Regions from separate parts of the Mesorhizobium sp. WSM4806 genome, predicted to be linked through region 1. Evidence: riboswitches for the same ligand, from Rfam matches in the RefSeq annotation. Region 1 holds a riboswitch; each other region holds the start of a gene.
The links. Region 1 has a riboswitch for cobalamin ahead of AC0L2M_RS04430 (DUF1636 family protein). Riboswitches for the same ligand answer to the same signal wherever they lie in the genome.
Positions count from the first base shown of each region.

Region 2: linked by a shared signal. The riboswitch ahead of AC0L2M_RS18030 (ATP-binding cassette domain-containing protein) and the one ahead of AC0L2M_RS04430 (DUF1636 family protein) in region 1 are both predicted to bind cobalamin.
Region 3: linked by a shared signal. The riboswitch ahead of AC0L2M_RS25850 (aromatic ring-hydroxylating oxygenase subunit alpha) and the one ahead of AC0L2M_RS04430 (DUF1636 family protein) in region 1 are both predicted to bind cobalamin.

Region 1 covers NZ_JBVVQZ010000002.1:375,911-379,177, reverse strand. The annotation lists gene AC0L2M_RS04440 (cobaltochelatase subunit CobN) at 1-399, opposite strand, end outside; gene cobW (cobalamin biosynthesis protein CobW) at 418-1,455, opposite strand; gene AC0L2M_RS04430 (DUF1636 family protein) at 1,452-1,886, opposite strand; cobalamin riboswitch at 1,925-2,127, opposite strand; gene AC0L2M_RS04425 (winged helix-turn-helix domain-containing protein) at 2,157-3,267, opposite strand, start outside.
Region 2 covers NZ_JBVVQZ010000011.1:103,566-106,832, forward strand. The annotation lists gene AC0L2M_RS18020 (EAL domain-containing protein) at 1-120, opposite strand, end outside; partial or broken gene AC0L2M_RS18025 (iron ABC transporter permease) at 556-660, opposite strand; partial or broken gene AC0L2M_RS18030 (ATP-binding cassette domain-containing protein) at 947-1,396, opposite strand; cobalamin riboswitch at 1,485-1,685, opposite strand; gene AC0L2M_RS18035 (AraC family transcriptional regulator) at 1,951-2,781, shown strand; gene AC0L2M_RS18040 (bifunctional helix-turn-helix transcriptional regulator/GNAT family N-acetyltransferase) at 2,881-3,267, opposite strand, start outside.
Region 3 covers NZ_JBVVQZ010000019.1:40,252-43,518, forward strand. The annotation lists gene AC0L2M_RS25835 (DUF680 domain-containing protein) at 1-206, opposite strand, end outside; gene AC0L2M_RS25840 (DUF680 domain-containing protein) at 274-480, opposite strand; gene AC0L2M_RS25845 (hypothetical protein) at 868-990, shown strand; cobalamin riboswitch at 987-1,189, shown strand; gene AC0L2M_RS25850 (aromatic ring-hydroxylating oxygenase subunit alpha) at 1,303-2,550, shown strand; gene AC0L2M_RS25855 (FAD-binding oxidoreductase) at 2,574-3,267, shown strand, end outside.

The DNA of each region.
Region 1 (3,267 bases):
GCGCGGCAGCGTCGAGCATTCGATCAGTCGCAGATCCTCGTCGCGGCATTCGCCGGGCAGCAGCGCCAGTTTTATGTCGTGCGCGCGGGCGGTCGAGGCGAGCTGGTCGCAGCCGTAGCGCCACCAGTCGTAACCACCGAGGATGCGGACCAGAATAACCCTGGCGTGCCGGGCGACGCTGTCGATCCAGAGGTCGACGGACATCGGGTGGCGCAGGTCGCGCAAGGCCGCCAACCGCATCGACGGCAGGCGATCCGCGTCTGCCTGCCATGCCGCCGCCAGCCCGGCCAGGTCGCTGTCGGTGAAGGACAGCGCCACGACATCCGCAGGCGTCTGCCTGAGATCGACAGGCTCGGCGAGATCGTCGAGCGAGGCGGATGTAGTGGTGAGGATGTGCATCGCAGCTCGTGCCTGAGGTCAGCCGGCGAGAATACGCTCGATGGCCGGGCGGTTCAGCCCTTTCAGGCCGATGACGACGAGGCGCGAGCGGCGGTCGTCGTCGGCAGTCCAGGCGCGGTCGTAGTAGTGGTTGACGCGCGGCCCGACAGCCTGCAGCAACAGTCGCATCGGCTTGCCGCCGACCTCGACGAAGCCTTTTACGCGCAGCACGTTTTCTTCCTCCGCCGCCGTGGCGACACGCAAAGCCAGCTCATCGGGATTGGCGATCGACGGAATATCGATGACGAACGAGTCGAAATCGTCATGCTCGTGATCGAGCTCGTCGTCGTGGTGGGTCTTGCGGTTCTCGATGTCGTCCTCGACGGCAAGGCCGAGGCCGAGCAGCACGGAGGGATCGACCTTGCCCTGCGAGGTCGGCACGATCTTCACCGCGCGGGCGGCGTGCTTGCCGATGACGGCATTGGCGCGGGCCGAGCCGGTGGCGTCCATCAGGTCGCTCTTCGACAATATGATCAGGTCGGCGCAGGCGAGCTGGTCCTCGAACACCTCCTCGACTGGATCGTCGTGGTCGAGCGTCTCGTCCTGCGCGCGCTGCGCCTGCAGGGCGTCCATGTCGTTGGCAACGCGGCCTTCGGCCAGCGCCGGTCCGTCGACCACGGCAATGACGCCGTCGACCGTCACCCGGCTCTTCACCGTCGGCCACTGGAAGGCCTGGACCAGCGGCTTGGGCAGGGCCAGCCCGGAGGTTTCGATCAGGATATGGTCGACCCTGGGCGTCAGCGACAGGATCTGGTCGAGTGCGGGGACGAAATCGTCGGCGACGGTGCAGCAGATGCAGCCATTGGCCAGCTCGACGATGTTTTCCTCAGGGCAGGTGTCGATGCCGCATCCCTTAAGAATCTCGCCGTCGATGCCGATGTCGCCGAACTCGTTGACGATGATGGCCAGCCGCTTGCCGCCGGCGTTTTCGAGCAGATGGCGGATCAGGGTCGTCTTGCCGGCGCCGAGGAAGCCGGTGACGACGGTGCAGGGCACGCGGGAGACGGAAGTGGTCATATCTGGTCCTTCGAAAGGTCGAGGGGAGGGATGCGGGCAACGAGGCCGCGCTTCAGGCAATCGGGGCGACCGCGCCATGGGATGAGGCCGTCGGTCGAGGTGGCGAAGAGTTTTGCGCCGGTGATGAGATCGGCGCCGCTGGTCGCGGTCAAGTCGCCGAAGACATAGCTCCAGCAGCCGTCGCGCAGGATAGCGGCGCTGAGGCGGCGCTTGCAGTTGCCGAGGCATTCGACGCTGCGGATACGGATATTTTCGCCAGAGGCGGCGCGGCGCGTGTCTTCGGCCAACAATTCGCCGGCGCGGGGATGGCCGTCGGAGCCGGTCTCGTCACGGCAGGAGGCGCAGACGATCACGGTGACGTCGGCCAGAGCATCATCATCGCCGGACAATACGCCCGCTGTCTCAGCCGAAAAACTGCTGTCGCGTTCCAAATCAGGCTCCTTGCCCGGAAAACCCGCCAGGCGATCGGATTTTTATGTCCTAGACGGCAGGTCTCCTGGCTCGCGGGTCATCGCCTTGGTGCCGCCTTCCCGGGATTTTCCCAGTGGTTATCGGCCTTGGCTCGTCGCTTACAGTTGCGGGGACAGCCGCGGATTTGAAATCGGATTTCGCACCGCATTCCCTCTTGGCTCCTCCCTTTGCCGAGAGGAGACCGTCTGAACCGGATTTAGGCTTGTGGAGGCAGTCGTGTCAACGCACGTCTACGACGCCGCAATGTCGGCGAGAGCCGAACCCAGATCCCCCGCAGGCGTCACCTCGATGCGTTCGAGCCCGAGCCAGCCCTGCATCAACTGCAATTCCTCAAAAAGTTCGGCGGCGGTTTGCGGCGGCGCGCCGGGCTCGGCATAGGCGGCATGGACGCGCAGCACGCCGGCCCGGCGGTCAGCCCTAAGGTCGATGCGCGCCACGATCCTTTCGCCGAGCAGGAACGGCAGCACATAATAGCCGTATTGGCGCTTTTCGGCAGGGGTGTAGATCTCGATGCGATAGCGGAAGTCGAACAGCCGTTCCGTGCGCGCCCGCTCGAAGACGACCGGATCGAACGGAGCGAGCAAGGCGCGCGCCTCGATTTTGCGCGGAAAACGGGCGTCCCTGTGAAGATAGGCTTGCTTGCTCCAGCCTTCGACCCGAACCGGCAAAAGATCACCGGCGTCGACCAGTTCCTCAATGCGGCCTTTGATATCAGCGGGAGAGAGGCGGAAATAGTCGCGCAGGTCGCCTGCTGTGGCGACGCCGTGGGCGCGGGCGGAGATGCGCAGCAATTCGCGGTGCGCATCCTCAGGCGAGGGCACCGGCAGGGCAAGTGTCGCCGGCGGCAGCACGCGCTGCGGCAGATCATAAAGCCGCTCGAAGCCACGACGCGACGCGGTGGTGATGCGGCCGGCCCAGAACAGCCATTCGAAAGCGTGCTTGGCGTCGCTCCAGCCCCACCAGCCGCCTGAGCCTTTCTGGCCCTCCAGGGCGGAAGCGGCGATCGGGCCGCGTTCGACGACCTCGCGATAAATGTCTTCAATGTAGGCGGCGCGTTCGCGGCCCCACTTGGCCAGCCCGTTATACATTTCCTCGCCGCGCTCGGCCCGTTCCATGCGCCAGCGCATCAGCGGATAGGTTTCGACCGGCAGAAAGGAGGCTTCGTGCGCCCAATATTCGAAGACTTTGCGCTTGCGCGTCACGGCGGCGTTGTCGAGCAGGGCGAGCGGGTAGGGGCCAAGCCGCGAATAGAGCGGCATATAATGGGCACGCACCACCGCGCTGACGGAATCGATCTGCAGCAGACCGGTCCGGGCAAGCACACGGGCCAGATGGCGGCGA
Region 2 (3,267 bases), on a different contig from region 1:
GATCGTAGCCCTGAGTTCGCGCTCGAGCGTCTCGTACGAGGAGCCCGCCAGTTTCGCCAGCGTGGCAAGCTCGGTCGATTCGGGCGCCTGGGCGGCTTGCCTCGATGATTTCGTGACCAAACACAGTTCCTCCGGTTCGGCGCCTGGCGCAAAGCAAGGAAAGCTCGCTGCAAGCTAAGCGACCGCATAGTGGTCCAGATATACTAATGGCATGTGAACCGGGTCGATGCCGGGGCATGGCGCAGTTCTTGCCTTCTCCCCTTGTGGGAGAAGGTGGATCGGCGCGCAGCGCCGAGACGGTTGAGGGTGCTGGCCGGAGCGCTGTCGGTTCCAAGCTGGAGCACCCCTCATCCGGCCGCTTCGCGGCCACCTTCTCCCACAAGGGGGCCCACAAGGGGAGAAGGTGGAGCCAATCTCGTGCAGGCCCATCGCACATGATGGCCGATCCTGCCGGTGAAAATCTCGACGGGCGGTTCGGCGCGCTGCGCCGGTCCCAGAGGTCAGTCCAAAGACTCGGCATTGTGCCAGAAGCCGGCAAGTGTGCATGGCAGCCCATCATGAACGATTGCGAATGAGCATGGTGACCACGAAGAAAGCGCCGACCGAACTGGTGATGATGCCGATCGGCAGTTCCTGCGGCGGCAGCAGCGTGCGCGCCAGTCGGATGGCGCAGCCGAAGCACGTCGACGCCGAAAATCTCGCGGATCAACTGCTTGGTCAGCGCCTCGCGCGGACCGGCGAGTGCCTGCAGCCGGGCCTCGTTCATCACCGCGACCCTGGTGGCAAATGGCGTGACCAGCGACAGATCATGCAGCACCGCCACGACGGTCATGCCAAGCTGCGATACGAGTTCGAGAAGTTCGCTGCGGGCGCGCGGATCGAGATGATTGGTCGGTTCATCGAGGAACAGGATTTTCGGCTCCTGGGCGATGGCGCGCGCCAACTGGGCGCGTTGCCGCTCACCACCCGACAGCGAGCCGATCGTGCGGCCGAGCAGCGGCAGCAGGCCAGTTCTGCGAAGCGCTTCGACGACGACGTCGCGTTGCTCGCTCCTGCGTCGCCAGCCGGCATGCGGGACCCGCCCAAGTCCGACGTAGTCGATCACGGCAAGCCGCGGATCGGGCTGATCGGTCTGGCCGACGACCGCCATGTGCAGCGTCCGCTCGGCGGCCGGAAATGTCTCCAGCCGGCGTCCGGAAAATCTCACACCTCCCGCGCTCGGACGCAGCGTGCCGCATAGCATGCGCAGCAGCGTCGTCTTGCCGGCGCCGTTGGGACCGATGATGGCGAGGCGGTCTCCCGCCGCGACGGAAAGGCTGACCGCACTGACCAGGCGCTGGCCATTCGCCGTGGCGCTCAGTTCACGCGCTTCAAGAAGAGGCTGGCAGGCATCCAACTTACCGTCACTTTCTCAAATGGCGACGGAAGGAAGCTGGACCGGCCGACAAGACCGATGTCCACGTCTCCTCCCGGCACACCCCGTCCGGTCAACTCGTGCGATGGCAGGTCTCCTGGCTCGCGGGTCCTTGCGCCATCCTGCCTTCCCAGCCTTGGCCAGTGGCATTTCGGATTTTGCTCGCCGCTTACAGTTGCGGGGGCAGCCACGGCCTCGATCCGAAGATCTCACCGTGTTCCCTTTTCACCCCTCGCCTTTCGGCTTGGGGACCATCAGTCAGCCACCCTAGTTTTCCGCCAATCCCAGCGCAATAAATTTCCGGGTTCCGGAGTGCCCCGCGAGCAATGGTCTTGTCAGAACGAGCATACCGAATCTCGTAATGTAATAACGTTACTACTTAAAAGACAACGCCTGCGCCTGTCAACCCCTTCGCCCAACGCTTTCGGCTTGCCGATCACCGTCGCATTGCGCGGTGCGCAATTTCGATCAAACTGCCTCCACCAGTAAGCGATACCATGACCTGGCCAATGCGCAGTCCCACAGCGAGGAGCCATATGAACCCGACCGAGAAAGCGCTGTGGTTCGTCGAAAGCCATCTGCCGGAGGCCATCTCGCTCGACGATGTCGCCAACAGCAGCGGCGTGTCGCGCTTTCACGTGACGCGGGCTTTCGGTGCGGCGACCGGACGTTCGGTGATGGGCTACCTGCGTTCTCGCCGCCTGACCGAGGCGGCGCGCAGGCTCGCCGCCGGCGCACCGGACATCCTCTCGGTCGCGCTCGACGCCGGCTATGCCTCGCATGAGGCTTTCACCCGTGCCTTCCGCGACCAGTTCGGCACCACGCCGGAACTGGTGCGCGCGCAAGGCTCGCTCAAAAACCTCGATCTCGTGGAGCCGATCCTGATGGACCAGTCCTTCCTCACCAATCTCGAGCCGCCGCGTTTCGAAACCAGCCGGCCGTTCCTCATCGCCGGTCTCGGCGAGCGCTACAGCTGCGAAACCAGCGCCGGCATCCCGATGCAGTGGCAGCGGTTCGGCCCCTATATCGGCAACATTCCAGGCGAGGTCGGCGACGTCGCCTATGGCGTCTGCGTCAACGGCGACGATGCAGGCAATTTCGACTATATCGCCGGCGTCGAGGTGTCCGATTTTTCGGACCTGCCGAAGGAGTTTTCGCGCGTACGCGTGCCGATGCAGAAATACGCCGTGTTCGCCCATCGTGGCCACATCTCGACCATCCGCCGCACGGTCAACACGATCTGGAACAAATGGCTGCCGGCCTCCGGGCACAAGATTGCCGACGCGCCCGAATTCGAGCGCTACGGCCCCGAATTCGATCCGCGCAGCGGCAATGGCGGGCTGGAAGTCTGGATACCGGTCGGGTGAGGAAGGGCCAGTTTTCAACTTGTGTTGGAGACTAGTGTCGAGGCGCTCCGCCTTATCTTGCCTACTCCCCTTGTCCCACAAGGGGAGTAGGGAAAGACGCTACAACTCCAGGTTCCAGTTCTGGCCGACCAGATCCTTGCCGAAGGCGTGGTGGCGTTCCTGATTGGCCAGCTTGAACCCGGCCGCCTCGTAGATGCGGCGCGCTGAGGTGAGCACGTCGTTGGTCCACAGCGTCAACGTCTTGTAGCCCTTGGCACGGGCAAAGCGGATGCATTCCTCGACCAGCCGCCTGCCGATGCCGAGACCGCGCGCCGAGGGTTCGACGTAGAGCAGGCGCAGCTTCGCCACCGCGTCCGACTGGCGCACGACGAAGACCGAGCCGACGACTTCCCCTTCCCGCTCGGCGATCCAGCTGCGTTCCCATTTCGGATCGTAGGATTTGGCGAAAGCGCCGAGGATTTCGGCGACCAGCGCCTCATAAGTTTC
Region 3 (3,267 bases), on a different contig from region 1:
TTACGGTCGCTGCCGTTGACGGGTTTCTCGTCAGCCGGAACCGGATTCTGCGCCGAAGCCGAATTCCGAAACGAAGCCGTGTACGAGTTGCTGTCGACCGCAGCGGCCGGCTGGTTGGCGCCGTTCGATCCAAAGTTGTCGCTGCCGGCAAAAGCGCTGCCGGAGATGGCCACAATGGCGGCGGTGGCAAGAATGAGCTTCTTCATTTCAAATACTCCTGAGTTCCTCAGATCCCGAGCGGCGGACCGCCACTTTGCTGTTTGGGACCAGCTGTTAATTGTTGCCGAAAAGGTTGCGGTTGGCGCCCTGGCCAACGGGCTGCTTTTCAGCGTGAGCCGGCGTCTGGACAGAGGCCGTATACGAGCTGTCGACCGCGACGGCCGGCTGGTTGGCGGCGTTGGACCCATAATGGTCGCTGCCGGCAAAGGCGCTGCCGGTGATGGCCAGAGCGGCGACGGCAGCAAGAGCGATCTTTTTCATTTTAGTACTCCAGTATCTTGGTCTTCAGTCCGTCTAGCGGCGTGTCTTGGGAGGATGCGCGCGTCGTTCGGATAGCCCCGATGTGGGAAGGCCATTCGGCGGATTCCAATCACGAAGTTGTTCCGTGTGGAACAAGAATCTACACCTTGAAATTGTACCAGAGGCATCTACCACTATGGTTTTATGGTTCGTTTCAATATCTTATGCCAAATTTGCCGTTCGACGATTTGACGGATTGGCGGATCTGCGTTCACTGCGTGCTGCACGCATTGTCAACAGAAACGAACCGTTCGGTTCGATTTTAGAAGCGGCTAATAGTCACTTTTGTAAACTGTTAACCTTCCTGGTCTCCGCCGCGGGTCGGTTTCGATGTCACGGCAGCCGACAATGGCCGCCGACAAAGCGGGTTTCAGCCCTGCAGATAAAAACCTGCAGGTTTCGCCGGCGGTGTCGCGCCGCATGGATACGATGTCGCTTTCATGCCGGCAGTCAGCCGGCCGGCATGATTAGATCACGCCATCTCAGGTGCCGCTTGGTGACGACGAAGCGGAGAATTGGGAAGCCGGTCAGAACCCGGCGCTGCCCCCGCAACGGTGGTGGAGTTCAAGTCGCAACGGGAGACCACTGGGCCACAAGCCTGGGAAGGTGTCGCGACGAGTCCGCAAGGACACTCCAGAGCCCGGAAACCAGCCCGAGATTTTCAGACTCGACTGATCGCGGTGGGCGGTCAAGAGGTGGATGATGCACGTCCGGCCCTGTCGCCGGCGTGCAAACGGTCCTCCCTCCATCACCACCAGTTCAGTCCTTACACGAGGACAGGACATGGACGCGCGCAACGACATGCTGAGGCTCTTGCACGGCCGCAGGCAAGGCTATTCGCTCGAGCAGCCCTTCTACACCGATCCAGATTTCTTCAAGCTCGACATGGAGCTGATCTGGTATCGCGACTGGCTGTTCATCGGCCACGATTGCGAGTTGCCGAAATCTGGCAGCTATATCACCGCCCAGATCGGCGACTATCCGGTCGTGCTGGTCCGCGACCAGCAAGGCAAGATCAATGCCTTCCACAATTCCTGCCGGCATCGCGGCAGCCGTGTCTGCAATGCCGACAAGGGCACTGCGGCGAAGCTGGTCTGCCCCTATCACCAGTGGACCTACGAGCTGGACGGCCGGCTGTTGTTTGCTCGCCAGATGGCAGACGGCTTCGACAAGAGCCAGTTCAGCCTGAAGCCGGTGGCTTGCGAAAGCGTTGGCGGCTACATCTTTATCTGCCTGGCCAACGAGCCGGCCGACTTCGCGCCGATGCGCGCCATGATCGAGCCTTACCTCCTGCCGCACCGGCTGCGCGAGGCAAAAATCGCCTTCGAATCGACCATCGTCGAGAAGGGCAACTGGAAGCTCGTCTGGGAGAACAACCGCGAGTGCTACCATTGCGCCGGCAACCATCCGGAACTCTGCAAGACATTCCCGGAAGCGCCGACCGTCACCGGCGTGCAGGGCGCCGACAGCGATCCAGAGATGCTCGCGCACTGGGCGAAATGCGAGGCGGCGGGCTTGCCGAGCAAGTTCCGCATCGATCCGGCCGGGCAGTATCGCGCCACCCGCGCGCCGCTGCTGCGCGACGCCGTCAGCTACACGATGACGGGAAGACGCGCGGTGAAGAAGAACCTTTCCGACAGCGTTTCGACCGACCGTATCGGCTCGCTGCTGCTCTATCACTATCCGACGAGTTGGAACCATATCCTCGGCGATCATGCCGTCACCTTCCGCGTGCTGCCGATCAGTGCCACGGAAACGGCCGTCACCACCAAATGGCTTGTCCACAAGGACGCGGTCGAAGGCGTCGATTACGACCTCGCCGAACTCACCCATGTCTGGACCGAGACCAACGACCAGGACCGTCGCATTGTCGAGGAAAACGCCTTCGGCATCCTGTCGCCGGCCTATGAGCCCGGCCCCTATTCGGAACTGCATGAGGGCGGCGTCATCCAGTTCGTCGAATGGTACGCCTCCTTCATCGGGCCGCGCCTTGCCGAGGCCGGGCGGCCGGCGCTGCGCAGCGTCGCCTGAACGAGGTCAAGGGGATGAATGCGATGACGGACCTTGGCCTCTACCGCCATCTCGACGAGATGGCGCCCTGGAACGACAGGCTCCAGGTGCTGGAAGTCATCGGCGTCAGCGACGAGGCGCCTGACGTGAAGACCTTCACCTTCCGCTCTGACAACCAGACCTGGTTCCGCTACAGACCGGGGCAGTTCGTGACGCTGGAACTGCCGACCACCGAGGGCCCGATGATGCGGACCTATACGCTGTCGTCCTCGCCGTCGAGGCCGTTCTCGATCGCGGTGACGGTGAAAGCGCAGGCCGGCAGCCTCGGCACCCGCTGGATGTTCGACAATCTGAAGCCCGGCGTTCACGTGAAGGCCTATGGGCCGGCGGGCGACTTTTCGCTGCACAGCCATCCAGCGGCCAAGTATCTGTTCATTTCGGCCGGCTCAGGCGTGACGCCGATGATGTCGATGCTGCGCTGGCTGAACGACTGCGCGCCATGGACAGATGTCGGCTTCGTCAACTGCGCGCGAAAGCCCGAGGAGATCATCTTCCGCAAGGAGCTCGAGCTGCTCGGCAGCCGCATGCCGGGCCTGACGCTCGGCTTCATGATCGAGGAGCGGTCCAGCCGTGAGGGCTGGTTCGGCCATATGGGCCGGATCGACGCGATACGGCTGCCGCTGCTGGCGCCCGATTTTCGCGAGCGCGAAATTTTCTGCTGCGGCCCCGACCCGTTCA